2 linked regions of the Ruegeria pomeroyi DSS-3 genome follow. The protein of the gene in region 1 interacts with the protein of each later gene in a pairwise test. Links are inferred from orthologs where the notes say so. Each region holds a gene or a part of one and is shown on either strand. Other genes may lie near its edges. The genes, in order: uvrA and uvrB.

Evidence for each region.
Region 2: the proteins of uvrA (region 1) and uvrB interact in binary tests that used the Escherichia coli proteins (3 or more experiments, as listed by UniProt). The link is inferred for Ruegeria pomeroyi DSS-3 from one-to-one orthologs.

The regions. Positions count from the first base shown.
Region 1 is NC_003911.12:2,350,251-2,366,060, forward strand. The notes cover bases 7,079-10,505. They hold uvrA (excinuclease ABC subunit UvrA), read right to left. Parts: upstream 10,195-10,505; coding sequence 7,279-10,194; downstream 7,079-7,278. Other genes in these bases: SPO_RS11245 (hypothetical protein), read left to right, coding at 7,079-7,257; SPO_RS11255 (rhodanese-like domain-containing protein), read left to right, coding at 10,364-10,505. In the rest of the region: SPO_RS11210 (acyl-CoA dehydrogenase family protein), read left to right, coding at 75-1,217; SPO_RS11215 (enoyl-CoA hydratase/isomerase family protein), read left to right, coding at 1,225-2,271; mmsB (3-hydroxyisobutyrate dehydrogenase), read left to right, coding at 2,268-3,140; SPO_RS11225 (hypothetical protein), read left to right, coding at 3,323-3,715; SPO_RS11230 (sulfatase-like hydrolase/transferase), read right to left, coding at 3,719-5,185; SPO_RS11235 (VOC family protein), read right to left, coding at 5,278-5,859; SPO_RS11240 (helix-turn-helix transcriptional regulator), read right to left, coding at 5,911-6,696; more of SPO_RS11245, read left to right, coding at 6,823-7,078; more of SPO_RS11255, read left to right, coding at 10,506-10,723; SPO_RS11260 (methyltransferase domain-containing protein), read right to left, coding at 10,730-11,290; SPO_RS11265 (vWA domain-containing protein), read left to right, coding at 11,480-13,177; lpdA (dihydrolipoyl dehydrogenase), read right to left, coding at 13,237-14,631; SPO_RS11275 (hypothetical protein), read left to right, coding at 14,807-15,238; SPO_RS11280 (DUF924 family protein), read right to left, coding at 15,249-15,810. UniProt on the Escherichia coli protein: The UvrABC repair system catalyzes the recognition and processing of DNA lesions. UvrA is an ATPase and a DNA-binding protein. A damage recognition complex composed of 2 UvrA and 2 UvrB subunits scans DNA for abnormalities.
Region 2 is NC_003911.12:535,863-551,146, reverse strand. The notes cover bases 6,722-9,622. They hold uvrB (excinuclease ABC subunit UvrB), read right to left. Parts: upstream 9,321-9,622; coding sequence 7,122-9,320; downstream 6,722-7,121. Other genes in these bases: SPO_RS02755 (hypothetical protein), read right to left, coding at 6,722-6,914. Outside these bases: SPO_RS02800 (glycosyltransferase family protein), read left to right, coding at 1-141; SPO_RS02795 (glycosyltransferase family 4 protein), read left to right, coding at 138-1,382; SPO_RS02790 (glycosyltransferase family 4 protein), read left to right, coding at 1,385-2,464; SPO_RS02785 (histidine phosphatase family protein), read left to right, coding at 2,461-3,045; SPO_RS02780 (glycosyltransferase family protein), read left to right, coding at 3,042-4,181; SPO_RS02775 (polysaccharide deacetylase family protein), read left to right, coding at 4,178-4,942; SPO_RS02770 (class I SAM-dependent methyltransferase), read left to right, coding at 4,939-5,415; SPO_RS02765 (hypothetical protein), read right to left, coding at 5,423-5,686; SPO_RS02760 (REP-associated tyrosine transposase), read left to right, coding at 5,894-6,427; more of SPO_RS02755, read right to left, coding at 6,528-6,721; SPO_RS02745 (GcvT family protein), read left to right, coding at 9,641-12,079; SPO_RS02740 (NAD(P)/FAD-dependent oxidoreductase), read left to right, coding at 12,092-13,345; SPO_RS02730 (sensor histidine kinase), read right to left, coding at 13,861-15,246; SPO_RS02725 (dihydrolipoyl dehydrogenase family protein), read right to left, coding at 15,260-15,284. UniProt on the Escherichia coli protein: The UvrABC repair system catalyzes the recognition and processing of DNA lesions. A damage recognition complex composed of 2 UvrA and 2 UvrB subunits scans DNA for abnormalities.

The sequences.
Region 1 (15,810 bases):
TTGATCGGACAGGGGCGCGGCGGTAAGAAATAAACAACTGTTCATTTCTGCTGTCCGCCGATGGAGGAGACGTCATGGATTTTGCACTGACCGAGGAACAGACCGCGATTTTCGACATGGCCCACGCATTCGGCCAGGACAATATCGCGCCTTATGCCCGGCAATGGGAGGCCGAGGGCACCATTCCCAAGGACCTGTGGCCGCAGGTGGGCGAGCTGGGTTTTGGCGGGCTTTACGTGTCCGAGGAGGCCGGCGGCGCGGGCCTGAGCCGGCTGGATGCCACCCTGGTATTCGAGGCGCTGAGCATGGCCTGCCCTTCGGTCGCGGCCTTCCTGTCGATCCACAACATGTGCGCCAAGATGCTGGACAATTTCGCCAGCGACGAGCTGAAGACGCGGGTGATGCCCGATGTGCTGTCGCTCAATACGGTGCTGAGCTATTGCCTGACCGAACCCGGCTCGGGCTCGGACGCGGCGGCACTGAAGACGCGGGCAGAGAAGAGCAACGAGGGCTATGTGCTCAACGGCACCAAGGCGTTCATCTCGGGCGGTGGCTATTCCGATGCCTATGTCTGCATGGTGCGCACCGGCGAGGACGGGCCCAAGGGCATCTCGACCGTCTATGTCGAGGACGGCACGCCGGGCCTGAGCTTTGGCGCGCTGGAGGACAAGATGGGCTGGAAGAGCCAGCCCACCGCGCAGGTGCAATTCGACGATTGCAAGGTGCCCGCGGGCAACCTGGTCGGTGTCGAGGGCGACGGGTTCAAATACGCGATGATGGGGCTGGACGGCGGGCGGCTCAACATCGCCTCGTGCAGCCTGGGCGCGGCGCAGACGGCGCTGAACATGACGTTGCAATACATGGGCGAGCGCAAGGCGTTCGGCAAATCCATCGACCAGTTCCAGGCGCTGCAATTCCGGCTGGCGGATATGGAGATCGAATTGCAGGCGGCGCGCACCTTCCTGCGCCAGGCGGCGTGGAAGCTGGACAACAAGACGCCCGATGCCACCAAGTTCTGCGCCATGGCCAAGAAATTCGTGACCGAGACCGGTTCCAAAGTGGTGGATCAGTGTCTGCAACTGCATGGCGGCTACGGCTATCTTGCCGATTACGGCATCGAAAAGCTGGTCCGCGATCTGCGGGTGCACCAGATCCTGGAAGGCACCAACGAGATCATGCGGGTGATTGTCGCCCGTCACATGCTGGCCAACCGCTGAGGATCAGATGGCAGATATCGACATCCGGGTCACGGGGCGCGCCGGGCGGATCACCCTGACCCGCCCGCAGGCGCTGAACGCGATGAGCTATGACATGTGCATGGCGATCGACGCGGCGCTGAGGAACTGGCGCGAGGACGACGACGTTGCGCTGGTGATCATCGACGCGGAGGGCGACAAGGCGTTCTGTGCCGGCGGCGATATCGCCGAGCTGTATGACACCGGCACCAAGGGCAATTACGACTACGGGCGCACCTTTTGGCGCGACGAATATCGCATGAATGCGATGATCTTCGAGTATCCCAAGCCGGTGGTCAGCTTCATGCAGGGGTTCACCATGGGCGGCGGTGTCGGCATCGGCTGTCACGGCTCGCACCGGGTGGTGGGCGAAAGCAGCAAGATTGCGATGCCCGAATGCGGCATCGGGCTGGTTCCGGATGTGGGCGGCACGCTGATGCTGGCGCTGGCGCCGGGGCGGCTGGGCGAATACCTGGGCACCACCGCCGGGCGGATGGGGCCGGATGACGCCATTTTTGCCGGTTTTGCGGATATCTATATCCCGCAAGGTGACTGGGCCGGGCTGATCGAGATGTTGGAGGCCTCGGGCGATCCGGCGCTGCTGGCGCCGCATGCACAGACCCCGCCGCCGGGCGAGTTGCGTGCCATGCAGGCTGAGATCGACCGCCATTTCGGCGGCGAGACGCTGGGGGATATCCTGACATCGCTCAAGGGCGATGGCGGAGAATTTTCGTCGAAAATTCTCGCGAGCCTCAGGCGGAATTCGCCACTTTCGATGGCCTGCACGGTGGAGATGCTGCATCGGCTGCGCGGTGCGACGCTCAGCATCCGCAAGGCGCTGGAGCTGGAATACCGCTTCACCTATCGTGCGATGGACAAGGGCGATTTCCTGGAAGGGATCCGCGCCCAGATCATCGACAAGGACCGCAATCCGCGCTGGCAATATGCCGATCTGACGGTGCCCGCAGTGGCGGTATCGGCCATGTTGCAGCCGCTGGGCGCCGAGGCGCTGACATTCGAGGAGGAAGAGGCATGAAAATCGGGTTCATCGGTCTGGGCAATATGGGGGCGCCGATGGCGTCCAACCTGGCCAAGGCCGGTCACGAGGTGACCGGCTTTGACATGGCACCGGTCGAGGTGGCGGGCGTGACCCGCGCGGCCAGCGCGGCAGAGGCCGCGCGTGGCGCCGATGTGGTGGTGACCATGTTGCCCAACGGCCAGATCCTGCGCGCCGTTGCGGCCGAGGTGATCCCGGCGATGACGGCTGGCGCGGCGCTGGTCGATTGTTCGACCGTCGATGTGGACAGCGCCCGCGCGGTGGCGGCGGATGCCGAGGCGGCCGGGCTGCTGGCGGTCGACGCGCCGGTCTCGGGCGGGATCGGTGGCGCGGCAGCCGGCACGCTGACCTTCATGGCGGGCGGCTCGGACGCGGCGTTCGAGAAGGCCAAGCCGCTTTTCGACATCATGGGCCAGAAGGCCGTGCATTGCGGCGCTGCGGGCGCCGGACAGGCGGCAAAGATCTGCAACAACATGATCCTGGGCGTCACCATGATCGCCACTTGTGAGGCCTTTGCGCTGGCCGACAAGCTGGGGCTGGACCGGCAGAAGATGTTCGACGTGGTCTCGACCTCGTCGGGCTATAGCTGGACGATGAACGCCTATTGCCCGGCGCCGGGTGTGGGGCCGCAATCGCCCGCCGACAACGGATACAAGCCCGGGTTCGCCGCCGAACTGATGCTGAAGGATCTGCGGCTGAGCCAGCAGGCCGCCGGCAGCGCCGATGCGGATACGCCGATGGGCCAGCTGGCCGAGGCGCTTTATGCCCAATTCGTCGAAAACGAGGGGGGCAAGGGCATGGATTTCAGCGCCATGCTGCCCCGGTTCGAGAAACGCACACGGGGATAAGGGGCGCCGCCCCTCTTGGCCTGCGGCCAATTCACCCCGGGAGTATTTCTCACCAGAAAGAAGCCGGACCCGTCGGCACCCCTGCCGGCGGGTTTTCGCGTATCGATTTGCACAAAACCTGTTTTGACCTCATCTATTTCCCAGATCCGGCCAGTCGCCGGACGCAATCGGAAGGTAAGCGCATGAAACGGATACTCCCGGGATTGCTTGTCCTGAGCCTGGCCCTGTCAGCCGCACCGGTGCTGGCCGGGAATGGCAATGGGAACGGCAAGGGCGCCCAGAAGGGCGAGAACAAGGTCAAGGTGACCCGCTCGGCCAACCCGGCCAACGCGGTGCACTGTCCGCCGGGCCTGGCCAAGAAGGCGGTGCCCTGTGTGCCGCCCGGACAGGTGAAGGCGCGCTATGGCATCGGCGACCGTATCGAACGCGACTATTTCTGGATCGACGATCCCTATCGCTATGGGTTGAAGCAGACCGGCTATTACGTGCGGGCGGGCGATTATGTCTATCAGGTCGACCGCGACACCCATAAGGTGCTGAACCTGATCGGCGCGGTGGCCGACATCCTGAACTGAGTTTCACGAGCGTATATAGGCCCGACCCGAATCCGGGTCGGGACGATAATCCCAGGCGGTGCCATTGCGCTGCATGGCGGCGTTGACCACCTGTTTGAGGGGCAGACGCTCCCAGACCTCGCGCGCGATCCGCTCCAGATCGAAACTGCCGCCGGTGATCACCCGGTCAAGCCGCGCCTCGGTTTCGGCAAGGTCCGGCTCTCCGGCCCGGTTGTGCCATTCCCCCGGATCCCGGGCCAGATTGTAGAGCTGCGGCGCCGAACCGTGGCAGTAGTGATATTTCCAGTCCCCCAGCCGCACCATGAAACTGGGCCGCATGATGCCCTCGCCATGGTATTCCGAGACGATGGGCACGGTGTCCAGCTCCTGCCCCCGCACCGCGCCCAGCAAGGACCGCCCCTCTAGCGGTGCCACCGGTGTCTGACCGGACAATTCGATCAGTGTGGCGGGCAGGTCCAGCAGCGACACCGGCGTGTCGACCCGGCCGGGCGCGGCGCCCGGCAGGTCGATGATCAGCGGGATGCGCGCCGACCATTCATAGAGGCTGCGTTTCTGGATCAGCCCCTTTTCGCCCAGCATCTCGCCATGATCCGAGGTTACGATGATCACCGTCTCGTCGCGCTGGCCGGTCTCGTCGAGAACCTCGAGCAGCGCACCGATCTTGTCATCGACATAATGGGCCAGCGCCGCAAAGCCGCGTCGCATGGCGATCAGGTTCCGGGGGTCGCGGACCTCGTGGCCGCGCTGATGCAGGCCATGCCAGCGCCGCAGCGCGTGATCGAACTCGGAATAGCGCGCGTCCATGTCAGCGGGATAGTCCGGCAGCGGGATATCGGCGTCCTTGTACATCTCCCAATAAGGGCGCGGCACCACGTAGGGTGGATGCGGGTTGGTAAAGGACACGGTCAGCATCCAGGGCGTGTCCGGGGCGTGGCGCAGGTATTCCAGCGCCCGAAACTGGGTTTCCTCGTCGTATTGCAGCTCTTTCGACCAGCCGGGGCCGATATTCTCGGCCAGGTATTGCGGCGTGAAGTCAAAGGCCTGGAACGAGGCGTCCCCGTCAGGCGGCAGCGGATAGGACCACAGGAACCCCGAGGGGTAGATATCGGGATTGAGACGCCGCTGAAAACCGTGCAACTGGTCGGCGCCGATGAAATGCATCTTGCCCGACAGCACCGTTTCATAGCCCGCATTGGTCAGGTAATGGGCAAAGGTGGGAAGGAAACTGTGATAGGGATCGCCGTTGTCGTAGCAACCGGTGGTCGAAGTATACAGCCCGGTCATGAAACAGGATCGGGCCGGCACACAGATCGGGCTGGGCGTATAGGCGTTGGTGAACTGCACCGCGCGCCCGGCCAGCCGGGTCAGATGGCGGGTGCGGGCACCGGTGCCACCGCAGGCCTCGAGCATGAAGGGCGTCATCTGATCGGCCATGATCAGCAGGATGTTGGGACGTGTCCGTACTGCCATCGGGCGCCCTTTCACATCGGGAATGCGCATAACCGGAATGGTGCACCACGGGGGGCGGCGTCAGCAAGGAGATTTGCAGACCGCTCCGCTGCTTACCAGGGGTTCTTGGGCCCGCGATCCTCGGACAGGCTGTCCTGGTGGGCGGTGACAAGATCCTCGATCGCGTCGGCCAGGTGGATGCGGTCGATATTGTAATCACCCCGCGCCACCCGGATGCGATGGGCGCGCAACAGCACATCGGCATGGGTGCAGCCCACCGGCGGCTCGAACCGATAGCTCGCCAGTTCGATCAACAGGCCCAGCGGATCCTTGAAATAGATCGAATCCATGAAGCCCCGGTCGCGCGGGCCGGAATGGTCGATGCCGCGCTCGTCCAGCCGCTCGACCGCCTGCCAGAAGGTCGCCTGTGACACGTTGAAGGCGATGTGATGCACGCAGCCCGGATCGGTGGGCGTGCGGTCAGGCGTGCCCTTGCGGGTTTCGTTGGTGAACACGGTGATCAAGCGCCCGTCGCCCGGGTCGAAATAGACATGCCCCTCGTCCGGGTTGTCGAGATTGGGCTGGTCAAAGACAAAGGGCATGCCCAGCACCCCCTCCCAGAAGTCGATGGTGCTCTGCCGGTCGGCGCCGGTCAGGGTGATGTGATGCACGCCCTGGGTCTGCAACTTGCGCATGTCTCTCCTCCTCTGATCCCCGATCACAGCATAGCGCGATGGCGGCCTGTCTCAATTGCCGGGCGTTGCGTTTCCCCAAAGTGCCTCGACCATCTGCCGGGTGGCGTCGTCGGCGGGAAAGAACATCTCGATCCTGAGTTCGGACATGGCGATATCGCCGGTGGCGCCGAACTGGGTGATGGTGGTGAAGAAGGACAGCACCGCCTCGCCCAGCCGGTAGCGGGCCGGGATTACGGCGGGCATCGGGGCATCGGCGGCGCCCGGCTGCCGCGCGACCCGTTCCGCCAACCGGGCCACCGCCTGTTCCAGCACCGGGTCGCGGCCGAAATGGGCCAGTTCGGTGCGCAGGCGCGTCAGGCTCAGCCGCTCGACCTCGTCCCGGTTTTCCAGCGCCGCCGCCAGTGCCGGATTGTCCAGCAGTGCGTCGATCAGGCCGTCCCCCGCCCCCAGCCCGGTGGCGGCGAACATCGCCCGGGCGGGGCGGTTCATCGTCTTGAGGCGCCAGTGCCGGTCGACCGCCATTGCCGGATAGGGCGCGTGCCGGGAGAGCATCCAGTCGACTGCCTGTGTCAGCGGCGCCATTTCGGGCGCATCCCCGTTCCGGCTGTGATAGGCAGGCGCCAGCCCCGCCGAGGTGAGCCAGCGGTTGCGGGCGCCGCCGGGCACCTCCAACTCGTCACAGAGCCGCAGCACCATGCCCCGGCTGGGCAGAGCACGGCCGCTTTCCAGAAATGAGATATGGCGGGGCGAGACCCCTGCGGAGAGGCCCAGATCCATCTGGCTCATCCGGCGCAGCTGGCGCCATTCCCGCAGCACATCCCCGAACCTATCCACCATCCCTGCCCTCCGCTTGCCAGGTACAGCATAGGGGAAAGAGCGTGAATTTCACTTACCCCTCAGGTAATTGTTTTGCCGCACCGTGCAGTGGCAGGCTGGCCCCAGCATCAGAAATGGAGAGTTCAGATGACCCATGATCGCGCCACCCGCCTGCTATCGCTTGCCGCTGTTGTCAGCGCGCTGTTCGGGCTGGCCATGTTCGCCACCATCGCGCTGGATCAGCGCGCGCCCTTGGAATTCTTCCTGGACCTTGCGATCCTGCCGCTGGACGGGGCGGACCGATTGGACAGCGCCGCCGTTCGGCTGATGACCGCGATCAGCGGCGGTTTGCTGGTCGGGCTGGGCGTGATGATCTGGCAGGTGGTGCGCGACGTCTATGCCCGCGACCCCGAGACCGGCGCGCGGATCATCCTGCGCGGGGTGCTGGCCTGGTTCGTGATCGACAGCGCCGGATCGGTTCTGGCCGGGGCCGCGTTCAACGTGGTGATGAACAGCGGGTTTCTGGCGCTGTTCCTGCTGCCGCTGCTTTTGGCGCGGCAGGCGCGGGCGCATCCTGCCTGAGTGCACCCGGGGTAGCGGCGGTCACTCCGCCGCCACCCGTTCGGGGTTCAGCATCGGTTTCAGGTAGCGCCCGGTATGGCTGCGCTCGCTTGCGGCCACATCCTCGGGCGTGCCCTCGGCCACGATCATGCCGCCACCATCGCCGCCTTCGGGGCCGATGTCGATGATCCAGTCGGCGGTTTTCACCACGTCCAGATTGTGTTCGATCACCACCACCGTGTTGCCCTGTTCGACCAGCTCATGCAGCACTTCGAGCAGTTTGCGCACATCCTCGAAATGCAGGCCTGTGGTGGGTTCATCGAGAATATAGAGCGTGCGGCCCGTCGAGCGGCGGCTGAGTTCCTTGCTGAGCTTCACCCGCTGCGCCTCGCCGCCCGAAAGCGTCGTGGCCTGCTGGCCGACCTTGATATAGCCGAGACCGACGCGCGACAGCGCATCCATCTTTTCACGGATCGACGGCACCGCCTTGAAGAACTCCTGCGCGTCTTCCACAGTCATATCAAGCACATCGGCGATGCTCTTCCCTTTGAACTTCACCTCCAGCGTCTCGCGGTTATAGCGCGCGCCCTTGCAGGTTTCGCAGGTGACATAGACGTCGGGCAGAAAATGCATCTCGATCTTGATGACACCGTCGCCCTGGCAGGCCTCGCAACGGCCACCCTTGACGTTGAAGCTGAACCGTCCCGGCTTGTAGCCGCGCGTCTTGGCCTCGGGCAAGCCCGCAAACCAGTCGCGGATCGGGGTGAACGCGCCGGTATAGGTGGCGGGGTTTGACCGCGGGGTGCGCCCGATCGGGCGCTGGTCGATATCGATCACCTTGTCGAGGAATTCCAGCCCCTTGATCGTCTCGCAGGGTGCGGGCGTCTGGCGGGCGCCGTTGAGGCGCATGCTGGCGGTCTTGAACAGGGTTTCGATGGTCAGCGTCGACTTGCCGCCGCCCGACACACCGGTGACGCAGACGAATTTGCCCAGCGGGAAATCGGCGGTGACCTCGCGCAGGTTGTTGCCGGTGGCCTTGACCACCGTCAGCTTTTTGCCATTGCCGTGGCGGCGTTCGGCAGGGACTGAAATCTCGCGACTGCCTGACAGGTATTGCCCGGTGACCGAGGCCGCATCGGCGGCGATCTGGGCGGGCGTGCCGTGGCTGACCACCTGCCCGCCATGGACACCCGCACCGGGGCCGATATCAAAGACGTAATCCGCCTCGCGGATCGCTTCCTCGTCATGTTCGACCACGATCACCGTGTTGCCCTGATCGCGCAGGTTCTTGAGCGTGGTCAGCAGGCGGTCGTTGTCGCGCTGGTGCAAGCCGATCGAGGGTTCGTCGAGCACATAGAGCACGCCGGTCAGGCCCGAGCCGATCTGACTGGCCAGGCGGATGCGCTGGCTTTCGCCGCCCGACAGCGTTCCACTTGAACGTGAGAGCGTAAGATATTCCAATCCCACGTTATTCAGGAAACCCAACCGCTCGCGGATTTCCTTGAAGATGGCCTGGGCGATCTCGGTTTTCTGTTTGCTCAGCGAAGCTGGTGCGGCCTCGGCCCAGGCCAGCGCCTCGCGGATCGACATCTGTACCACCTGACCCACATGCAGGCCCGCGATCTTGACCGCCAGCGCCTCGGGCTTCAGCCGGAACCCGCCACAGGCCCCGCAGGGGCGGTTGTTCTGATACTGCTCGAACTCCTCGCGGATCCAGTTGCTGTCGGTCTCGCGATAGCGGCGTTCCATGTTGGGGATGACGCCTTCGAAACTGCGGGTGACCTGATAGACGCGGCCACCCTCGTCATAGCGGAACGGGATTTCCTCGTCGCCCGAACCGCGCAGGAACACCTGTTGCACCTTCTCGGGCAGATCCTTCCACGGGGTGTTCTTGTCGAACTGGTAATGGCGGGCGATCGCCTCAATGGTTTGCAGGAAATAGGGCGACTTGCCCTTGCGCCAGGGTGCAAGGGCACCGTCATAGACCTTGAGGCTCTGATCGGGGACCACGAGGCGTTCGTCAAAAAACAGCTCGACCCCCAGGCCGTCGCATTTCGGGCAGGCGCCATAGGGGGCGTTGAACGAGAAGAGGCGCGGTTCGATCTCGGGGATGGTGAAGCCCGAGACCGGACAGGCAAAGTTTTCCGAAAATGTGATGCGCAACGGCTCTTCGGTCTCTTGCGAGCCCTCCTCGCCGGGCGAAGAGGCCCCGCCCGGGGCCGAGGAGCCGTCCCGTGGCGCGGTCTCCAGGATCGCGATGCCCGAGGCCAGATCCAAAGCGGTGCGCAGGCTGTCGGCCAACCGGGTTTCAAGCCCCTCGCGCACCACGATGCGGTCCACCACCACGTCGATGTCATGGCGAAACTTCTTGTCGAGCGTCGGCGGCTCGTCCAGTTCATAGAACTGGCCATCCACCTTGACCCGCTGAAAGCCCTGCTTGCGCAGCTCCAGGAATTCCTTGCGGTATTCGCCCTTGCGGTCGCGCACGATGGGGGCCAGCAGATAGCCGCGCGTGCCCTCCTCCATCGCCATGATCCGGTCGACCATGTCCTGCACCTGCTGCGCCTCGATGGGCTGGCCGGTGGCCGGGCTATAGGGCGTGCCCGCGCGCGCGAACAACAGCCGCATATAGTCATAGATCTCGGTCACCGTACCAACGGTCGAGCGCGGGTTCTTGCTGGTGGTCTTCTGCTCGATGGAAATCGCTGGGGAAAGACCGCTGATATGGTCCACATCCGGCTTTTCCATCATGTCCAGGAACTGGCGGGCATAGGCGCTGAGGCTTTCAACATAGCGCCGCTGCCCTTCGGCATAGATCGTGTCAAAGGCCAGGCTCGACTTGCCCGAGCCGGAAAGGCCGGTGATCACCACCAGCTGATCGCGCGGAATATCCACGTCGATCCCCTTGAGATTATGCTCGCGCGCGCCGCGTACCTCGATGAACTTCTGCTCAGCCATGAACTGCCCTCGGACCCAATGCCACAGAGATAGGCGAACCGCCGTGAGTCTCCAACCCGATTAATAGAACGTAAAGAGAACAAATGCAGGATGCAAAGGTTTTGGCATTGCATTCAATTCATTGAATGTTAAATTGGCGAAAACCCGCAGACACTCCGACAGGTCCGATATGTTCTTTTTCCGCAAACCCTCCCTGCCCGGCCTGAGCATCACCGAGGCGGTTGACGCCGCCGCACGCGGCGACCTGCTGGTGATCGACGTGCGCGAGGCGGGGGAACTGGCGGCCACCGGCAAGGCCGCCGGTGCCCTGCATGTCCCGCTGATGCAGCTGAGCGCGCGCGCTGACCGAAACCATCCCGAATTCGAGCCGCTGCTGGAGGGCGCCAGTCGGATCGCGGTCTATTGCGCCTCGGGCGGGCGCTCGGCCCGGGCGCGCAAGCTGCTGCTGGGCCTGGGTTACCCCGAGGTTCACAACCTGGGCGGCCTGGGCCACTGGGCCCGTGCTGGCGGCCGGATCGAACGCGCCTGACCCGCCTCAGGTCTTGCGCGCGATGGCCCAGGCGCAGATCGGAAAATCGGGATCGTTGTCCAGAGGATCGGTCTCGGGGTCATAGACCGGCGGCCAGGGCCGTTCGAGATTGCGCAGGGCCGCGTGCCGGTTGCCCCATTGCTCGGCCCGGATCTCCTCCTCGGCAAAGCCGCATTCGATCAGGAAATTCCGCAGACCCCGCGCCGACCAGCGCGAATTGTCCATCGGGGCCGCGTGAAACGGCACAAAGAACGGCACCGCCAGCCAGAAATGTCCGCCGGTCCGCAGCATTTCGAGCACGTTCAGCGTCGCCTCATAAGGCCGGTCCAGATGTTCCCAGACCTGATTGGCCAGTATCAGGTCGAATTGCTCGATCTCTCCGGCCGCGTCGCAATAGGGTCCGGCGCAGATATCGTATTCGGGATAGATAAATCGGCGATAGCTGCGGAACGGGAATTGTTGCCCCCATTTGCCCGAGATCTCGGCCACCTCCAGCCCCTCGGGGCCCAGGTCCTTGATCATCCGGCGGCTTGATCGTGCCATTGCGATCCGGTTCAGACTGGCCACGCGTCTCTCCTTGTGTCCGGGACAGGTAATCAGCCCTTGGCCACCCCGTCCAGACGCGATCGGTGGGGCCATTTGCAAAACCACCCGCAAACGACGAAATTTCCCCTTTCGGTATACGCTCCAGATCGTAATCTGCGGCCACGCGACAAGATTTTGCGTGTTATTTTCGCTTTGTAGACGAGGTTTTGAATGAAACGAATTGGACTGGCCGCATTGGCGCTATGCCTGCCCGCAACACTGGCTGCGCAGGATCAGCCCTCGGCCATATTGGTGCTGGATGGCTCTGGCTCGATGTGGGGTCAGATCGAGGGCAAGGCCAAGATCGAGATCGCCCGCGAGGTGGTGACCGGCCTGCTGGCCGACCTGCCACAGGATCAGCCGCTGGGCCTGACGGTCTATGGCCACCGGCGCAAGGGCGATTGCACCGATATCGAAACGCTGGTGGCGCCCGCGCCCGGTAACCGCGCGGCCATCGCCAGCGCGGTGGCCGGGCTGAAACCCAAGGGCAAGACACCGATGCTGGAGGCCGTGCGCCAGGCCGCCGAGGCGCTGCGCTATACCGAGGAGAAGGCCACCGTGATCCTGGTCTCGGACGGGGTCGAGACCTGTGACGCCGATCCATGCGCCACTGCTGCCGCGCTCGAGGCGGCGGGGGTCGATTTCACCGCCCATGTGGTGGGATTCGATATCGACGACCCGCAGGCACTGGCGCAGATGCAATGCCTTGCCGACCAGACCGGCGGCACATTCCGCAGCGCCGCCAACGCTGACGAGCTGGGCGCGGCGCTGGCCGCCGCCGCCACGGTAAAGCCCGACCCGGCCCCCGGCCCCGCCCGGCTGCTCTTTGCCGCGACCGAGGCCTTTGGCAGCACCTTCCGCGAGGTCGAGGTGGTCTGGGAGGTGTTCACCGAGGATGGCGCGCAGGCGATGGATGCGACCCAGGTGATGAGCGGCGAGACCCAGCTGCCCCCCGGCACCTTTCTGGTGCGCGCCCTGCGCCTGTCCGATGAGACGGTGGAAGAGCGCCGGGTCACCCTGCAACCGGGCGGGCGTGAGGTGGTCGAGATCGCCTTTGATGAACCCCTGCCCGCCGCCACCCTGTCGGCGCCCGCCAGCGGCACCGCGGGCGGAATGGTCGAGGTCAGCTGGACCGGCCCGGATGGCGAGGGCGATTATCTGGCTGCCGGTCCCGTGGGCGCCAATGACGCCAGCTATCTGACCTTTGAATATACCGCCAAGGGCAACCCGCTGCCGCTGCGCCTGCCGGTCGAGCCGGGCGCGTATGAGATCCGTTATGTGCTGGCGGATGGAATTCAGACCCTTGCCCGCCTGCCGATCACGGTGAGCGAGCGCAGTTTCGCGCTGGACGCGCCGGGTAGCGCACCGGTGGGCAGTCTGGTGCAGGTGGAATGGTCGGGCGGCGGCTTTGACGAGGATTTCCTGACCGTGGCCAAGCTGGACGCCAGCAGCGACGGCAACGATTACCTGACCTATGCCTATGTGCGCGACGGCAACCCCGTGGGGCTGCGGATGCCATTGGCGCCGGGCCAGTACCAGCTGCGCTATGTGGTGGGTCAGGACAGTTCGGTTGCGATCAGCCAGCCCATCACGGTGAGCGACCTGAGCGTGACGCTGGAAGCGCCCGATCGGGTGGCAGCAGGCAGCATGGTCGCGGTGAGCCATACCGGCCCCGCCTATGACGGCGACTATGTCACCTTTGTCACCCCGGATGCGGGCGTGCTGGACTATCTTGGCTATGCCTATACCAGCGATGGCGCGACCGTGCAGGTACAGGCGCCCGACATGCCCGGAAGCTATGAATTGCGCTATGTTTCGACCATCTCGGGCGAGCGAATATTTGCCCGCCGCGCGGTGGTGGTGGAGTAAGAAAAACCCTCGCCCGGGGCGCCGGGCGAGGGTCAGCTTTACGTCAGAAGCAGTTGTTCTTACATGTGAATGACGCGCCCGTATGCGTCCAGAACGCTTTCGTGCATCATCTCGCTCAGCGTCGGATGCGGGAAGACCGTGTGCATCAGGTCCTCTTCGGTGGTCTCAAGCTGGCGGCCCACCACATAGCCCTGGATCATCTCGGTCACCTCGGCGCCGACCATATGGGCGCCCAGCAGCTCGCCCGTCTTGGCGTCGAAGATGGTCTTGATCATGCCCTCCACCTCGCCCAGTGCAATCGCCTTGCCGTTGCCGATGAAGGGGAAGCGGCCGACCTTGATGTCGTACCCCAGTTCCTTGGCCTTGGCCTCGGTATAGCCGACCGACGCCACCTGCGGATGACAATAGGTGCAGCCTGCGATGCTTTCGGGTTTGACCGGGTGGGCATGCTTGCCCGCGATCAGCTCGGCCACCATGACTCCCTCGTGGGAGGCCTTGTGCGCCAGCCAGGGCGCGCCGGCGATATCGCCGATGGCATACAGCCCCTCAACCCCGGTCCGGCAATAGGCATCGGTCACCACATGCGTGCGGTCGATCTTGACCCCCAGCGCCTCGAGCCCGAGGTTTTCCACGTTGCCGACGATACCGACAGCAGAGATTACGGTGTCGAATTCCAGTTTCTCGACCTTGCCGCCGGTCTCGATATGGGCAGTGACCTTTCCCTTGGCGCGGTCCAGTTGCTTGACCATGGATTTCTCCATGATCTTCATGCCTTGCTTGACAAAGCTCTTCTTGGCGAAGGCGCTGATCTCGGCATCTTCGACCGGCAGAACGCGGTCCATCACCTCGACCACGGTCGTGTCGGCGCCCAGCGTGTTGTAGAAGCTGGCGAATTCGATGCCGATGGCGCCCGAGCCGATGACCAGCAGTTTCTTGGGCATCCGCACCGGTTGCAGCGCATGCTTGTAGGTCCAGACCAGATCGCCGTCAGCCTCGAGCCCCGGCAATTCGCGCGCGCGCGCACCGGTGGCGAGGATGATGTTCTTGGCGGTCAGTTCCTGGGTGCCCTTGTCGGTCTTGACCGAAACCTTGCCCTTGGCCGGGATCGTCGCCTCGCCCATCACCACGTCGATCTTGTTCTTCTTCATCAGATGGCCGATGCCGCCCGACAGCTGCTTGGCCACCCCGCGCGAGCGTTTCACCACCGCGTCGAGGTCATAGCCGATATTGTCGGCCTTCAGCCCGAATTCCTTGGCGCGCTCCATCAGGTGGAACACTTCGGACGAGCGCAGCAGCGCCTTGGTCGGGATGCAGCCCCAGTTCAGGCAGATGCCGCCCAGATGTTCGCGCTCGACCACACAGGCCTTGAGCCCCAGCTGAGCCGCGCGGATGGCGGCCACATAGCCCCCCGGCCCGGCGCCGATTACGATCACGTCATAGGATTGTGCAGCCATGTTCTTCCCTCGGCCAGACCCGTTCTAAAAACTAGTTTACCATTAAACTAATTTCTCACGCACATCAACAGCCCTGCGCCGCGACAAAAGTGACGCGCCGGCAGCGGCGTTACGTCCGCCATGCCAGCCTATACCGGCAACGGTCTTTGCGCTAGAACCGAGGGCAGCAGCGGCGATGTGGAGAACCGACGTGATGAAAACGCTCAAGGACCTGTTTCTGGCACTGCTCAATGCCACGCTGATCCTGGTGGCGCTGTGCCTGTTTCTGGGCTGGCGGATGATGGCGACGGTGGACACGGTCAGCGACCGCGTGACCGCCAGCATCGCCGAGCTGACCCCTCTGCGCGACGAGATTGCCGGGGTGCGCGCCGAACTGTCCGGCCTGCGGGCCGATCTGGCCGCCGCGCCGGGCACGGCTGCCAGCGCCCGGTTGCAGAACCGCCTTGATGGGTTGGAAGCGCGACTGGACGGGATGCAGGCCCGGATGGCCAGCCTGGCCACCCTGCCCGATCAGCTGCTCGACCGCGCCTTTGAAACCGCCGCAGACCGGATGGCGCGCGGCGTCGCCGAGCTTCGCGGCTGTCAGCCGGCACCGGGCGGAACCTAGAGCCTAGAGCCTAGCCCGCCTTGCGCTGCAACTGCTGCACCGTCGCGCCATAGCCGCCATCCGAGACATACTCTGCCTCGCTCTGGGTGCTGGCCCGGTCAAGGGCCTGATTGCGATAGGGGAACCGTCCGAATTTGCGGATCACCTCGCGATGGGCCCGCGCATGCAGCAGGTTCGATGCGCCTGATTCGGGCATCCGCTGGCACATCAGCCGCACACAGCGTTCCTGATCGCAGAGATTTTCGGAATGCATCATCGGCAGGTAAAAGAACTGCCGCGCCGGTTCGTCGATCTTCAGGTCCCAGCCCTTGTCCACCGCGCATTTCGCGGCCATCAGCGCCGCCCTGTCGGTGGCAAAGGCCTTGCCCGAGCCGCGGAACATGTTGCGGGGGAACTGATCGGTGAGAATGATATAGGCCAGAGCACCGCTGGGATAGGTGAGCCAGAGCGAGAACCTGCCCTCTGCCGCTGCCTCCCATGTGGACTGGAACTTGTCCCTGATCCGGGCGTCCAACGCCTCGTCCTGGGCATACCATCCGGCGGGACCCACTTCGTCCAGCCAGAACTTCAAT
Region 2 (15,284 bases), 1.8 Mb from region 1 along the record:
ATGATTCAGGCCATTCGCAACCTGCCCAACCAGCCGCTGCCCAGCCAGGCCATCGGCGAGGGTCTGCTGGACGGGCTCGACCATGTCACCCGCCGCGTCCGCGCGCTGCTGAGCAAGACCAGCCATCAGGCGGCGGAATGACCTCAGACAGCCCGAAACTAGCCGTAGTGGTCAAGGGCTGGCCGCGCCTGTCCGAAACCTTCATCGCGCAGGAACTGGTGGCGCTGGAGGAGGCGGGCCACGACTTCGACATCTGGTCGCTGCGCCATCCAACAGATGTGAAACGCCACCCCCTGCACGAACGGCTGCGCGCACGCGTGCGCTATCTGCCGGAATACCTGTGGCAAGAGCCCGAGCGGGTCTGGCGCGCGCGCGCCGTTGCGCAGGCCCTGCCCGGCTACGCCGAGGCCTATCGGGCCTGGCGCGCCGATCTGGCCCGGGACCGCACGAAGAACCGTATCCGCCGGTTCGGACAGGCCTGCGTGATGGCCGCCGAGCTGCCCGCCTCGACCCGGGGGCTTTACGCGCATTTCCTGCATACCCCCGCCTCGGTCGCGCGCTATGCCGCGATCATGCGCGGTCTGCCGTGGAGCTTTTCGGCCCATGCCAAGGATATCTGGACCTCGCCCGACTGGGAAAAAGCCGAGAAACTGAGCGCCGCCAGCCATGGCGCGGCCTTTGGCGCCACCTGCACGGCTGTGGGCGCCACGCATCTGCGCGGGCTGACCGATGATCCGGGCCGGGTCGATCTGGTCTATCACGGGCTCGATCTGGCCCGCTTTCCCGACCCGCCCGCGCGCAGCCCGCGCGCGGCGAGTGCCCCGCTGGCGATGCTGTCGGTGGGGCGGCTGGTGGAGAAGAAGGGCTTTGACCGGCTGATCGCCGGTTTTGGGCTGTTGCCGCCCGGCCTGCGCTGGCACTGGACCCATATCGGCGGCGGCGGCGACCGCGCCGCCCTGACCGCACAGGCCGAGGCGCTGGGGATCGCGCAACAGATCACTTGGCGCGGCGCCTGCGATCAGCCCGAGGTAATCGCCGCCATGCGCGCCGCCGACCTGTTTGTCCTGCCCAGCCGGGTCGCCGCCGATGGCGACCGCGACGGGCTGCCCAATGTACTGATGGAGGCGGCCTCGCAATTGCTGCCGATCCTGTCGACCCCGGTTTCGGCAATCCCCGAGTTCATCACCGACGGCGCTCATGGCACCCTGTCGGACGACGCGCCCGAGGCGCTGGCACGGGCCATTGCCACATTGGCCGCCGACCCCGAGCGCGCGGCCGGCATGGCCGCAGCCGCGCGCGTGCGCCTGCTGTCGGAATTCACCATGGCCCCCGGCATCGCCCATCTGTCCAACCGGCTGACCGCCCTCTGCGCCGGGGGCTGAGCATGGCCCGCATCGCCTTTTATGCGCCGATGAAATCGCCCGACAGCCCGGTCCCCTCAGGCGATCGCGAGCTGGCGCGCAGCCTGCGGACGATGATCGCCGGGCGCGGTGTGCCGGTCGATCTGGTCTCGGAGTTCAAGAGCCTCGACAAACAGGGCGATGCCGGGGCGCAGGCCCGGCTGCGCGCGGGCGCTGCGGTCGAGGTGCGGCGGCTGATCCGCGACCTGCCCGGCGATTGCGCCCTGTGGGTGACCTATCACAACTATTACAAGGCGCCCGACCTGATCGGCCCGGCGGTATGTGCCGCCCGCGCCATCCCCTATGTTCAGATCGAGAGCACCCGCGCCACCAGCCGCCTGACCGGCCCCTGGGCCGGGTTTGCGCAGGCAGCGCATGATGCCTGCGATGCGGCGCGCGTGATCTTCTACCTCACTGCCAATGACCTGATCACGCTGGAGCGGGAACGCTTCGGCACTCAGGCGCTGGTCGAACTGCCGCCCTTTCTGCCCGAGAACACCCTGCCATCGCGCACTACAGCCGATGGCCCGATGCTGAGCGCGGGCATGATGCGGCCCGGCGACAAGCTTGCCTCATACCGGCTGATCGCGGAAACGCTGGCACATCTGGACGGCGCCTGGCAGCTCGATATCGCGGGCGATGGCCCGGCCCGGCCCGAGGTCGCGGCACTGATGGCGCCCTTTGGCGCGCGGGTGCGGTTCCTGGGCCAGCTTGACCGGGCCGGATTGCAGGCGGCCTATGGCCGCTCCTCGCTGTTCTTCTGGCCCGGCGTGAACGAGGCCTTTGGCATGGTCTATCTCGAGGCGCAGGCCGCCGGCCTGCCGGTGGTGGCGCAGGACCGGCCCGGGGTGCGCGACGTGCTGCTGCCCGGCCCCGCCTATCCCGCACCCGAGGCAGGACCCGAGGCACTGGCCGAAATGATCGACCGCCTGCGCGCCGATCCCGGCATGCGCCAGCGGATCGGCAGCGAAGCCCGAGACCGTATCGCCACCCGGCATCTGCCCACCGCGGCGGCGGCGGTGTTCTGGGGCGCTGTGACACCGCTGATGGAGACCGCTTCATGAGACGCCTCGCCCTTCTGCGCCATGGTCACACCGACTGGAACCGCGCCGGTCGCATCCAGGGCCGCAGCGACATCCCGCTGGACGACGCCGCACGGCACGACCTGGGCGCGCTGGCCCTGCCCGCGCCCTGGGATCGCGCGACGCTCTGGTCCAGCCCGCTCTCGCGCGCGGTGGAAACCGCCAAACTGGTGGCCGGGCACACGCCCCGCAACGCGCCTGCTCTGACCGAGATGAACTGGGGCGACTGGGAGGGGCAGCGCGGGAGAGACCTGCTCGACACGCCCGGCAGCGGCTATCGGCATATCGAGGACTGGGGCTGGGATTTCCGCCCGCCCGCAGGGGAAAGCCCGGCAGAGGTCTGGACCCGGATCGACCCCTGGCTGGCCGGGTTGACCGGCGACAGCGTCGCGGTCTGCCATATCGGCATCATGCGGGTCATCTTAGCTCGCGCCCATGGCTGGAATTTCGACGGCATCCCGCCCTTCAAGGTCAAGCGCAACCGGCTTTTCGTCGTTTCGCTCGACCCTCTGGCGCCCTCGGGCGAACCAGTGCGGCTGATCCCGCGCGAGGCCCGCCCATGAAGGTGATGATCGTCGTCACCCATTTGCTGGGCACCGGCCATCTGAGCCGGGCGCTGACGCTGGGCCGCGCCTTTGCCGCCACCGGGCATCAGGTGCGGCTGGTCTCGGGCGGTATGCCCGCCCCACAGCTCGACCCGGCGGGGCTGGAGTTGGTGCAACTGCCGCCGCTCCGCTCGGACGGGGTGGATTTCGCCCGCCTGCTGACCGAGACAGGGGCCGAGGCAGACGCAGGCTTTCACACCACGCGGCAGGCGGCGCTGCTGGAGGCGCTCACCGCCTTTGCCCCCGATGTGCTGATCACCGAGCTTTACCCCTTTGGCCGCCGCAGCCTGAAGACCGAATTCCGCGCCCTGCTGGCCGCCGCGCGGGCGCTGCCGCGCCCGCCGCTGGTGTTGAGTTCGATCCGCGACATCCTCGCGCCGCCCTCGAAACCGGCCAAGGCGGAAGAAGCCGATCAGGTGATCGCCGAAGCCTATGACGCGGTGCTGGTGCATTCCGACCCAAAGGTCACCCGGCTGGAGGCCAGCTGGCCAGTCAGCGCCGCGCTGGCAGACAAGCTGCGCTACACCGGCTATGTGGCGCCGCCCCCTGCCGAACCGCACCCGGAGCGCGCCGGGGCGGGAGAGATCCTGGTCAGCGCCGGTGGCGGTGCCGTGGGCGGGCCGCTGTTCCGGGTCGCGCTGGAGGCCGCGCGCCGGATGCCCTCCCACCGCTGGCGGCTGCTGGTGGGCGGCACCCAGGCTGGCGCCGAGGTGGCCGCATTGCAAGAGCAGGCGAGCAACGCCCCGGTCACGGTGGAACCCGCGCGCCCCGATTTCCGCGCCATGCTGACCCATGCCGCGGCCTCGGTCAGCATGTGCGGCTACAATACCGCGCTGGACCTGCTGCAAGCGCGCACCCCCGCCGTGCTGATCCCCTTTGACGCGGGCAAGGAGGTCGAGCAGGGTCTGCGCGCCCGCGCCCTGACCGCCCTGCCCGGCTTTGCCACGGTGACCAGCGCCGAGCTGACCCCCGAAACCCTGATGCGGGCCTTGCAACAGGTGATGCGCGACCCGCGACGCGACACGACCACCTTGCGCTTTGACGGCGCGGCAGAGACGGTGCGCATGGTCGAGATGATGGAGGCGGCACGATGACCCCGGACTGGACCCCACTCGATGCCGAACTGGCGCGATGGGCGGCCGAGGGGCTTACCCTGCCGCTCTGGTGGCGCGACGATGACGCGGTGAGCACGACCCCACAGCTGGACCGGCTGACCGCGCTGGCCGAGGACCTGGACCTGCCCGTGCATCTGGCGGTGATCCCCGCCGGGGCCGATACCGCGCTGGCTGACCACGTCACCGCGCATCCGCATCTGGTCCCGGTCGTGCATGGCTGGGCGCACCAGAACCACGTCCCCGCGACCGAGAAGAAGGCCGAGTTTCGCGCCCACCGCCCACTGTCCGAGATCCTGACCGAGGCCGGGCAAGGCAAGGCACGGTTGCAGGCACTGTTTGGCGATGCGCTGCGGCCGATGTTCGTGCCGCCCTGGAACCGGATCGCGCCCGAGGTCACCGCCGGCCTGCCCCCGCTGGGCTATCGCGCGCTGTCCACCGCAACCCCGCGCCGCAGCCCGATGGCCGCGCCGGGGCTGGCGCAGGTCAACACCCATCTCGACCCGATCGACTGGCGCGGCAGCCGCGGACTGGTGGCGCCGCAGACCCTGATCGCCCAGACCGCCACGCTGCTGGCGGATCGGCGCGAGGGGCGCGCCGATGCCACCGAGCCCTTTGGCATCCTGACCCACCATCTGGTGCATGACGACGAAATCTGGCAGTTCTCCGGGGCGCTGCTGGCGCGGCTGTTGGCCGGCCCCTGCCAGCCATGGACCATGCCCGCCGAGGAGACCGACCGATGAGCCGATTGGATTCAATGCTGCGCCGCCTGACCGCGCAACGGGACGGGCTGAACTGGGCTGCGCTTCAGATCTCCGGCATCCCGGGCGAGGTGCTCGACATGGGGCTGGGCAACGGGCGCACCTATGACCACCTGCGCGAGATCCTGCCGGGCCGCCGCATCCGGGTGATGGATCGGGTGCTGCAATGCCACCCCTCGTGCACCCCGCCCGAGGCGGATTTCCTGATGGGCGAAGCGGAACCGATGCTGGAGCGTCTGGCCGCCGAGGGCGCCCCGATCGTTCTGGCCCATTACGATTTCGGCATGGGGATCAAGGCCGATGACGTGGCCGAGGCCGCTCGGCTCAGCCCGCTGATCGCCCGTGTTATGGTGCCCGGCGGCCTGATCATCTCGGGCCAGCCGCTGGTCGGGTTCACCCCAGTCGCAGCCCCCGACAGCATCCCGCCCGAACGCTACCTGTTCTACCGGGCCTGAGCGGGCATCAGATCACCCCGGTCATCACGACCAGGAACAGCAAGGCCGCAGGGGCCAGGGACAGGCCCAGCGCCCATTTGGGCGCGCGGTTGGCTATCGCCAGAACAAGCGCCGGGATCACGAAAATCGCGGTGGCTCCAATGCCGACGGTGAGAAATCCAAGCGCCATGCCCCGCCCAGCCGCATCCATCGAGGCGTTGACGGTCCCGACCCAGGCCCAGCCATAGAGGAGGACATAGGCGAGGGAGATGGCAAAAACGGCGATACGCATGAGGGCAAGTTATACGACGGTCGCGGGCCACTGCCAAGATTTAGGTGGCGGAGATGGACAGGACCCATGGGCCAACCCTCTTTCATCACGCCCGGTGAAGGTTCTGACCGTTTCACGCAGGCTGCATCCCCCGCGTAGGGTGGGCAGTCCTGCCCACCACCCGATTGCGTCAACCGTTGGTTAACCGGTTTTCCCGATCCTGGCCTCATGCCAAACTACCGTCGCGCCCGGATCGCCGGAGCCAGTTACTTCTTTACCCTCGCGCTGGCCGACCGGTCGTCCACGCTGCTGACCGAGCGGATCAACGACCTGCGCCATGCCTATGCGCTGACCATCCGGGAGGCGCCGATTGTCTGCGAGGCCTTCGTCGTGCTGCCCGACCACTTGCACGCGGTCTGGACCCTGCCGCCGGGCGACAGCGCGTTTTCGGAGCGCTGGCGCAAGATCAAGCACCGGTTCTCGCGGGCGGTGGGCAGAACTGCCCACCCTACACACCGGTCCGAGAGCAAGCGCGCAAAACGGGAATGCGGCATCTGGCAGAGACGGTTCTGGGAACATTTGATCCGCGACGAGGACGATTTCCGGCGCCATGTGGAATATTGCTGGGGCAATCCGGTCAAACACGGGCTTGTGGATCGGGCGGTGGATTGGCCGTTTTCAACAATCCATCGCGATATCCGGTTGGGCCGGGTCGATGCGCAATGGGCGGGCCGCCCGACCGAAGGTGCGTTTGGCGAGTAGTGTAGGGTGGGCAGTTTGCCCACAAATGCGGTTGTTAGGGCAATATGCGATGGTGGGATGGTGGGCAGAACTGCCCACCCTACGCTTGCTACGCTTGCTTCTAGACGGCTTCCGCTCGCCAGGTGAAACGTTGCAGGGACTGTTTCTGGTAATTAGGGCTGTCAGCCCATCTGAGGATGTTTCCCTGCCAGCAATGCTCGAAATCCCTGATCTTGAATTCCGGAAGCCGACAGATCTGCAGTTCCAACACGGGCGGGCGTTTGTCCGTCGCCACCCCCGAACCCTTGAATATGGCGCGCTTGATCTCACCATGCTTTGCTGAATTGTCGAAATAACCAAGCGACCTGGAGGCGGCCATGAAGAAGGGTTTTTCGTGGTCGGGCTCGATCTCGGTCCAATGGAAGCTATCCGAGTCGGGATCGCCGTTGATTTCGAGTACGATCCTGAAGGGAGAGGATCGGCTATGAAGCGAGAGAGTGTACTTCATTCGCAGCAGCTCCTTGTTGCAGCCCCGCCGACAGGCGCGGGAAACCGCCCCTGCGTGCGCAAAAAAGCGTAGATGAGAAAACAACCCAATGTTGTGTTTCGAGGCGATGTTATCGCCATTAAGGATGCAAAGCGTTGATCCCGATCAATTTCGATTGTGCGATGAGCGAGAGCGGCAGCCTGACAGGCAGCGACGCGAAGGCGAGGCCTACCGCCCCCGCCGCTTCACATTACCGCCCCGCTGCCCCGGTCGTCCGGCGGTACTCCGGCCCCGGGATTTCACGGCCTGCTCCGAGGCGCTCTCGACCGCCCATTGCCGGGCCATCGGGTCGTCTGACACCGCCAGGTCGACCGCCTCCAGCCGCTTGACCTCGTCGCGCAGGCGGGCGGCCTCTTCGAATTCCAGGTTCTCGGCGGCCTTGCGCATGTCGGCGCGCAACCCGTCCAGCACCGCCTCGAGATTGCCGCCATGCAGCGGCTTGTCGATCTTGGCGGTGACGCGGGACATGTCGGTGTCGCCCTTGTAGAGGCCGGCCAGCACGTCCTCGACATTCTTTTTCACCGTCGCGGGGGTGATCCCGTGTTCCTCGTTATAGGCGATCTGTTTGGCGCGGCGGCGGTCGGTCTCGCCCAGCGCGCGCTCCATGCTGCCGGTGATCCGGTCGGCATACATTATGACGCGGCCCTCGGCGTTGCGCGCGGCGCGCCCGATGGTCTGGATCAGCGAGGTTTCCGAGCGCAGGAAGCCCTCCTTGTCGGCATCCAGAATGGCGACGAGGCCGCATTCGGGGATGTCGAGCCCCTCGCGGAGCAGGTTGATGCCGACCAGCACGTCGAAGGCGCCAAGGCGCAGGTCGCGCAGGATCTCGATCCGTTCCAGCGTGTCGATATCGGAATGCATGTAGCGGACCTTGATCCCCTGTTCGTGCAGGTATTCGGTCAGGTCCTCGGCCATGCGTTTGGTCAGCGTGGTCACGAGCGTGCGGAAGCCCTGGTCGGCCATCTTGCGGACTTCGTCCAGAAGGTCGTCGACCTGCATTTCGACCGGGCGGATTTCGACCTGCGGGTCGAGCAGACCGGTGGGGCGGATCACCTGTTCGGTGAACACGCCGCCCGATTGCTCCATCTCCCACGCCGCGGGCGTGGCCGAGACAAAGACCGATTGCGGGCGCATGGCGTCCCATTCCTCGAACTTCAGCGGACGGTTGTCCATGCAGCTGGGCAGGCGGAAGCCGTGTTCGGCCAGCGTGAACTTGCGCCGATAGTCGCCCCGGTACATGCCGCCGATCTGGGGCACGCTGACATGGGATTCATCCGCAAAGACAATGGCGTGATCGGGAATGAACTCGAACAGCGTCGGCGGCGGCTCGCCAGGGGCGCGCCCCGTCAGATAGCGGGAATAGTTCTCGATCCCGTTGCAGACACCGGTCGCCTCGAGCATTTCCAGATCGAAATTGGTGCGCTGTTCCAGCCGCTGCGCCTCCAGCAGCTTGCCCTCGCCCACCAGCTGATCCAGCCGCTGGCGCAGCTCCTGTTTGATGCCGATGATGGCCTGCTGCATGGTCGGTTTGGGCGTCACATAGTGCGAGTTGGCGTAAACGCGGATCTGGTCGAACGTATCCGTCTTTTGCCCCGTCAGCGGATCGAACTCGGTGATCGCCTCCAGTTCCTCGCCAAAGAAGGACAGCTTCCAGGCGCGGTCCTCCAGGTGGGCGGGCCAGACTTCCAGACTGTCGCCGCGCACCCGGAAACTGCCGCGCTGAAAGGCCTGATCGTTGCGCTTGTACTGCTGGGCGACCAGATCGGCCATGATCTGGCGCTGATCATATTCGCCGCCGACCTTCAGGTCCTGGGTCATGGCGCCATAGGTCTCGACCGAACCGATGCCATAGATACAGGAAACCGAGGCGATGATGATCACATCGTCGCGCTCCAGCAGCGCCCGCGTGGCCGAGTGGCGCATGCGGTCGATCTGTTCGTTGATCTGGGATTCCTTCTCGATATAGGTGTCCGAGCGCGCCACATAGGCCTCGGGCTGGTAATAGTCGTAGAACGAGACGAAATATTCCACGGCGTTATCGGGAAAGAACCCCTTGAACTCGCCATACAGCTGCGCCGCCAGTGTCTTGTTGGGGGCCAGGATAATGGCCGGGCGCTGGGTCTCTTCGATCACCTTGGCCATGGTAAAGGTCTTGCCGGTGCCGGTGGCGCCCAGCAGTACCTGATTGCGCTCGCCCTCGTTCACGCCCTGCGTCAACTCTGCAATGGCGGTGGGCTGATCGCCCGCCGGCTGAAACTCGGTCTGCATGACGAACCGGCGACCGCCCTCCAGCTTGGGGCGGGCCTTCACGTCGGGCGCGGGGGCATGCATCAGCGCAGCAGACTTGTCGGAATGGGCATCGGGCATCGGGGGGATTCCTTTCGTCCCCGATCTTGGTCTGTTTTTGTTCCGGTTCAAGGGGGTGCGTCCGGCTGATGCCGGAATCTGGCATCAGGGGGTGCGCCGGTGCGGGATAGAAGGCGGGCCGCCGCTGATTCCACGCTGTGCGCAAAACCCCCGATACGCAGCGAGAACCGCAACGGTCGCGACGCTTTTCAGCGGAAGACGGCGTTTTTTCATGGGTCTCGGGGATTTTTCCAGCCCTATAAAGAGGATGCGCCTCGCAATGGCGGTGGCGGCGCGCGGGCCTGTCTTTGGCTGAGCAAACCTATTTCGGAGGCGGGCGAGTGGTGAAACAGGTGCGGGTTGCGGTGATCGGCGGCGGCGTGGTCGGCGTGAGCGTCCTTTATCATCTGGCCCGGCTGGGCTGGACAGATTGCTGCCTGCTGGAGCGCACGCAGCTGACCGCCGGATCGACCTGGCATGCGGCGGGGCTGTTGCCGCTATACTATCCGAACCAGACGATGAGCCTGATCAACAAGCACTCGATGCAGCTCTATGCCCGACTGCAGGCGGAGACCGGACAGCCTTCGGGGTTTCATCAATGCGGCCAGCTGCGTCTGGCCACGGATCACGACAGGCTGGACGAATACCGCGCCTATCTGAGCTTTGCCCGCTATCTTGGCATCGACTGTGCGCTGATCACACGCGAAGAGGCCCAGAAACTCTGGCCACTGGCCGATCTGGGTGATGTGATCGCTGCCCTCTATCACCCCGGCGATGGTCATATTGCGCCCGCGGACCTGACCCAGGCCATGGCAACCGGCGCGCGCGGGATGGGGGCGAAGATCCATCTGAACACCGAAGCGACCGCAATCTCGCGCACCGCGTCTGGCGAATGGCTGATTTCGACACCCAATGGCGACTTTCTGGCCGAACATGTGGTGACGGCCACCGGGAATTATGCCCGCCAGACCGGAGCGATGGTGGGGCTGAATGTGCCCTCGATCCCGGTGATGCATCAATATGTGGTGACCGAAACCATCAAGGAATTCGCGGATCACAACAGGGCCGGCCGGCCTGAAATGCCGGTGCTGCGTGATGACAAGAGCCGGTTCTATCTGCGGCAGGAAAACGACGGGCTGATCCTGGGGCCTTATGAACCCAACCCGAAGAGCTGGGCGATCAACGGCGTGCCTCCCGGTTTCGGGGCCGAGCTGATGACGCCCGATTACGACAGTCTGGAACCATTCATCGAAGGCACGCTCAGGCGCGTCTCATCCTTTGCCGCCGCGGGCATCCGGACCGTGGTCAACGGACCCATCGCGCATACGCCGGATGCCTTTCCGCTGGTTGGCCCGGCGCCGGGTTTGCAGAACTACTGGCTGGCCGAGGGAATGGTGGCGGGCATCTGCTATGGCGGCGGCGTGGGCCGGTATCTGGCCGAATGGATCACCGAGGGGGCGCCGACGATCGACATGTGGCCGGTCGACCCGCGCCGCTTCAACGGCCATGCAGGCAAGAACCACACCCGTTTGAAGAACGAGGAAACCTATGGCCATATCTTCGACATTCACTATCCGAACCTGGAAATGCCCGCCGCCCGGCCCGGCAAGACCAGCCCCTGTTACGACAGGCTGACCCGCGCCGGTGCGGTCTGGGGTGTCGCAGGTGGGTGGGAGCGCGCCCGCTGGTTCGATGCAGAGGGCAACCGCACGCCCGAGACCCTTACCTTTCGCCGCTCGAACGCCTTCGAGGCGATCGGGGCGGAATGCCGGGCCATCCGCAACGCGGTGGGCCTGATCGACTTCACCAGCTTTGCCAAGTGGGAGGTCTCCGGTGCCGGAGCCATGGCGTTCCTGGACCGCGCCCTGGCAAATGCCATGCCCAAACGCGACGGCCGGGTGACCCTGGCGCATGCGCTGGACGAAAACGGGCGCTTTTGCGCTGAATTCACCGTTGCCCGGCTGGCCGAGGACCGGTTCTACATTTGTGGGCCGGCCTTCAGCGAGGTGCATGACGACCATGTCCTGCGCAGCCGCCTGCGCCCTGCGGACGCGGCCACCCTCACCAATGTCAGCATGGGCTGGGGCTGTTTCACCGTGGCCGGGCCGAAATCGCGTGAACTGCTCTCGCGGATTGTCGACGCGCCGCTGGAGAATGACAGCTTCAAGTGGTTCGATCTGCACGAGGGCGAGGTCGGCTGGGCCACGGATGTCCGGTTGATGCGGGTCAACTATTGCGGCGAGTTGGGCTGGGAACTGCATCACCCGATCGCCTTTCAGCATCACATCCTCGACCAGCTGGAGCAGGCGGGCGCCGATCTGGGCCTGCGCCACGTCGGCATGCGCGCGCTCGACAGCCTGCGGATCGAGAAATCCTATCGTGCGGTCGCACAGGAACTGACCACACAGAACACGCTGCACGAGCTTGGCCTCGGGCGTTTCATCGCCACCGGCAAGACCGGGTTCATCGGCGCACAGGCCGTTGCCGAACGCGTCGGCAAGGAGAGCGTGAAACTGGTCACGCTCGAGGTGGATTGCGAGGCGGGTGGAGTGGAACCGGCGATGAACCAGGCGGTGCGCTGCGGCGACAAGGTGATCGCCCTGACGACCTCTGGCGCCTATGGTCATTTTCTGGGCAAACATCTGGCAATGGCCATCTTGCCCCTGGATCATGCGGCCGAGGGCACACGGCTGAGCGTCGAAATCCTTGACGAACGCTATGACGCGGTGGTGATTGCCGACAGCCCACACGACCCCGGGAACCTGCGCCCCCGCGCATGAAGGAGCAAAACCGTGAACACAGCCCAGCCTGATTTCGATCTGATCGTTGCCGGTGCGGGCATGGTCGGCATGTCCGCCGCGCTCTATGCCCAGATGGATGGGCTGAAGGTGGCGCTCTGCGATCCGAACCCGCCCGGATCGGGAACCACCTATGGGTCGGCCTGCACCATCGCCACCTATGCCTGCATTCCGGTCAACAGCCCGGCGATTTTTGCCGCATTGCCGTATCTGCTGACCAGCAAGGACAGCCCGCTCAGCTTCAACCTGCTGCACGGGTTGAAGAACCCGTGCTGGATGCTGTCCTTTCTCGCCAATTGCCGCGCAGCCAGGGTTCGAAGGATCACCGAGGCGCTGGGGCGGTTTCTGGCCGATGCCGATGCGGGGCTTGACCCGTTGATCATGGCAGCCGGGGCCGAAGACCTGATCGTCAGCAATGACTGTCTCTATGTCTGGTCAACCCGGGCCGGATACGAGGGCGCGCGCGCCAGCAATGCGCTGCGTCGGGCCCAGGGGGTGCGCTTCGAGGAGCTTGGCCCGGACGAGGTGCGCGCGATGGAGCCGAACCTGAAACAGCCCATTCACCGAGGCCTGCATTTCAAGGGCGCACGCCATGTGACCAGCCCGCAGGCCCTGGTTGGCCGAATGCAGCACCGGTTCGAGACACTGGGTGGAACCTACCTGCCCGCCCGGGTCGAGCGTTGCGATCCTGACGAAGGCGGCGTGACGGTCCGGCTGAACGACGGTGGCACGCTTCGCGCCGGGCATTTCGCCCTCACTGCCGGGGCGCGCTCGCGGCAGATCGCCGGCACCGGTGCCGAAGGCCTGCCTCTGGGAACCGAGCGCGGGTACCATATTCTCTACCGCGATCACGCCAGCCTTGTGTCGCGGCCGGTCGGCTGGGCCGAGGCCGGGTTTTACGCAACCCCGATGGCGCAGGGGCTGCGCATCGCCGGGACCGTGGAAATCAACGCCATCGACGCGCCCTTCAACACCAAGCGTACAGATTACCTGCAGCGCAAATCGCACGAAATGTTCGGCCAGCTTGGCGCACCCGACGAAACCTGGCTGGGGCATCGCCCGACGATGCCGGATTCGCTGCCGGTGATCGGGCCGTCCCCATCCTCGGATCGGGTGATATTTGCCTTTGGTCACCAGCATATCGGCCTGACCCTGGGCGGTCTGACGGGCAAGGTGGTTGCCGATCTCGCCCAACAGCGCTCGCCGACATGCAACCTCGGCGATTTTGCGCCGCAAAGGTTCACGTGAGCGCGCTTGTGCGTCAGCATCAAGGTCGCACCCGGACTCTTGAAGCGGTTGAACACCCTTTCAAGGATGCGTTTGTTGGTGATCTGTGCCCCTCAACCCGCGGTGTTCCGGCCGGACAGGGGAAGGCTGGGATCGACTTCGGCCAGGAGCACTATGCCACCGGGATGCCGAACAGGGGGCGGTCCTTGGGTGAGGGGTCGCCAAGCCGTGCATGGTACTGAAGCAGAGGTATGAAAAGAATGAGACGACAGCGTAAGCCCGGCGCCTGCCGAACGCGGGTTGAACGTTTCGCGCGCGTTCGCGCACCACAGTAGCGACTACATGTCGCCGGTTTCGGCAAAGCCTGCCATGTCTTTGATTTTTAGGAGATTACCATGGCGGACCGAGGAGGATTCGAACCCCCGACCCCTTGATTCGTAGTCAAGTACTCTATCCAACTGAGCTATCGGTCCGCTTGGTGAGGGGCTATCTAGACTTTAGGCTGGGAGGGCGCAACCCGATTCTGCGAAATTCTCTCAAAAAGTTTCGCCGCCTTTCGGGAGCCTTATTTCAAAGGCGGTTCCGCTCGGGCCGCTGTCTTTCAGAACCAGCGCACCGCCATGGCCACGCACCAGTTCGGCGGAAATCGCCAGGCCCAGGCCCGAGCCGCCCTTACGCACACCGCCCTGGAACGGGGTGAACAGGTTCTCGCGCGCCTTGAGGGGCAGTCCCGGGCCGGTATCGCGCACCTCGATCACCCAATCCGCCTCGGTCTCGTGGCCCGAAACCGCGACCAGACCGGCCTGCCCGGTGGCCTCCAGCGCCTGACGTGCATTGCGCACCAGGTTCATAACAACCCGGAACAGCTGTTCGGGATCGGCCCGCGCGCTCAGCGTCTCGGGCACCTCGTTGACGATCTCGATCGCGCCCTCGCCCAGCGCCAGCCGCTCGCTGGCGACCACATCCTCGGCCACCATATGCAGGCGGACCATGGTCAGCATCGGCGAGGGTTCCTCGGCCCGGCCAAAGGCCAGCGTGCTCTCGCACAGCGACACCGCCCGCGTGATCGAGTTGACCAGTTTCGGCGCCATCCGGCGCACCAGCGGGTCCTCGCTTGTCTCGATCCGGTCGGTGAACAGCTGAGCCGAAGTCAGGATATTACGCAGATCATGGCTGACCTTGGCCACCGCGCCGCCCAGCTGTGCCAGCCGCTCGCGCTGGCGCAGTGCCTGGGTCAGCTGGCGTTGCAGCATCTGCAGGGCTTCCTCGGCCTCGCGCAGTTCGGTCACGCCGGAATTGGGGGTGATGATGCCCCGCACATCCTCGGGCGCACGGGCATAGCGTTGCATATAGTCGACCACGCCCCGGATCGGCCGCACCAGGATCGCCCGCACCGCAAGGAACAGGAAAAAGGCGGTGATGATCGAGATCACCAGCGACAACAGCAGGATACGCGCGCCATAGTCGATCATCGCCATCCTGAGCGGTTGGCTGTCCATCGTGACCTCGATCAGCAATCCGGCCTCCTTTACCGGTTCTCCGATCACCCGGATGACCTCGTTCTCGGACATGAAGAAGCGCAAGAGCGCATCGCGCATCAGGATCCAGGGCGAGGCCTGGCGCAAATCATAGCTCTGCCCGATCTGGCCGGGAATCGGAGAGCTGAGCATCAGCTGCCGCACCTCGTCGCGGCGCAACACCACGTTATAGACACCGGCGTTTTCCAGCAGCTCGGTCTCGAGATCGGTGGCCAGCATGTCATCCGCCAGCAGCGCCAACGAGGCGATCTGCGCCCGTTCCAGCCGGTTTTGCAGGAAATCCTGCCGGAACCGCGCGATCGAAGGCACAAAGATCAGCACTTCGGCCAACATCACGAAGGCGACCGTCAGGATCAGAAACCGGCCCGAAAGCGAGTTCAGCATGATGTCCTTTCCGTCAGGGAAGCCAGCGCTGCACCAGC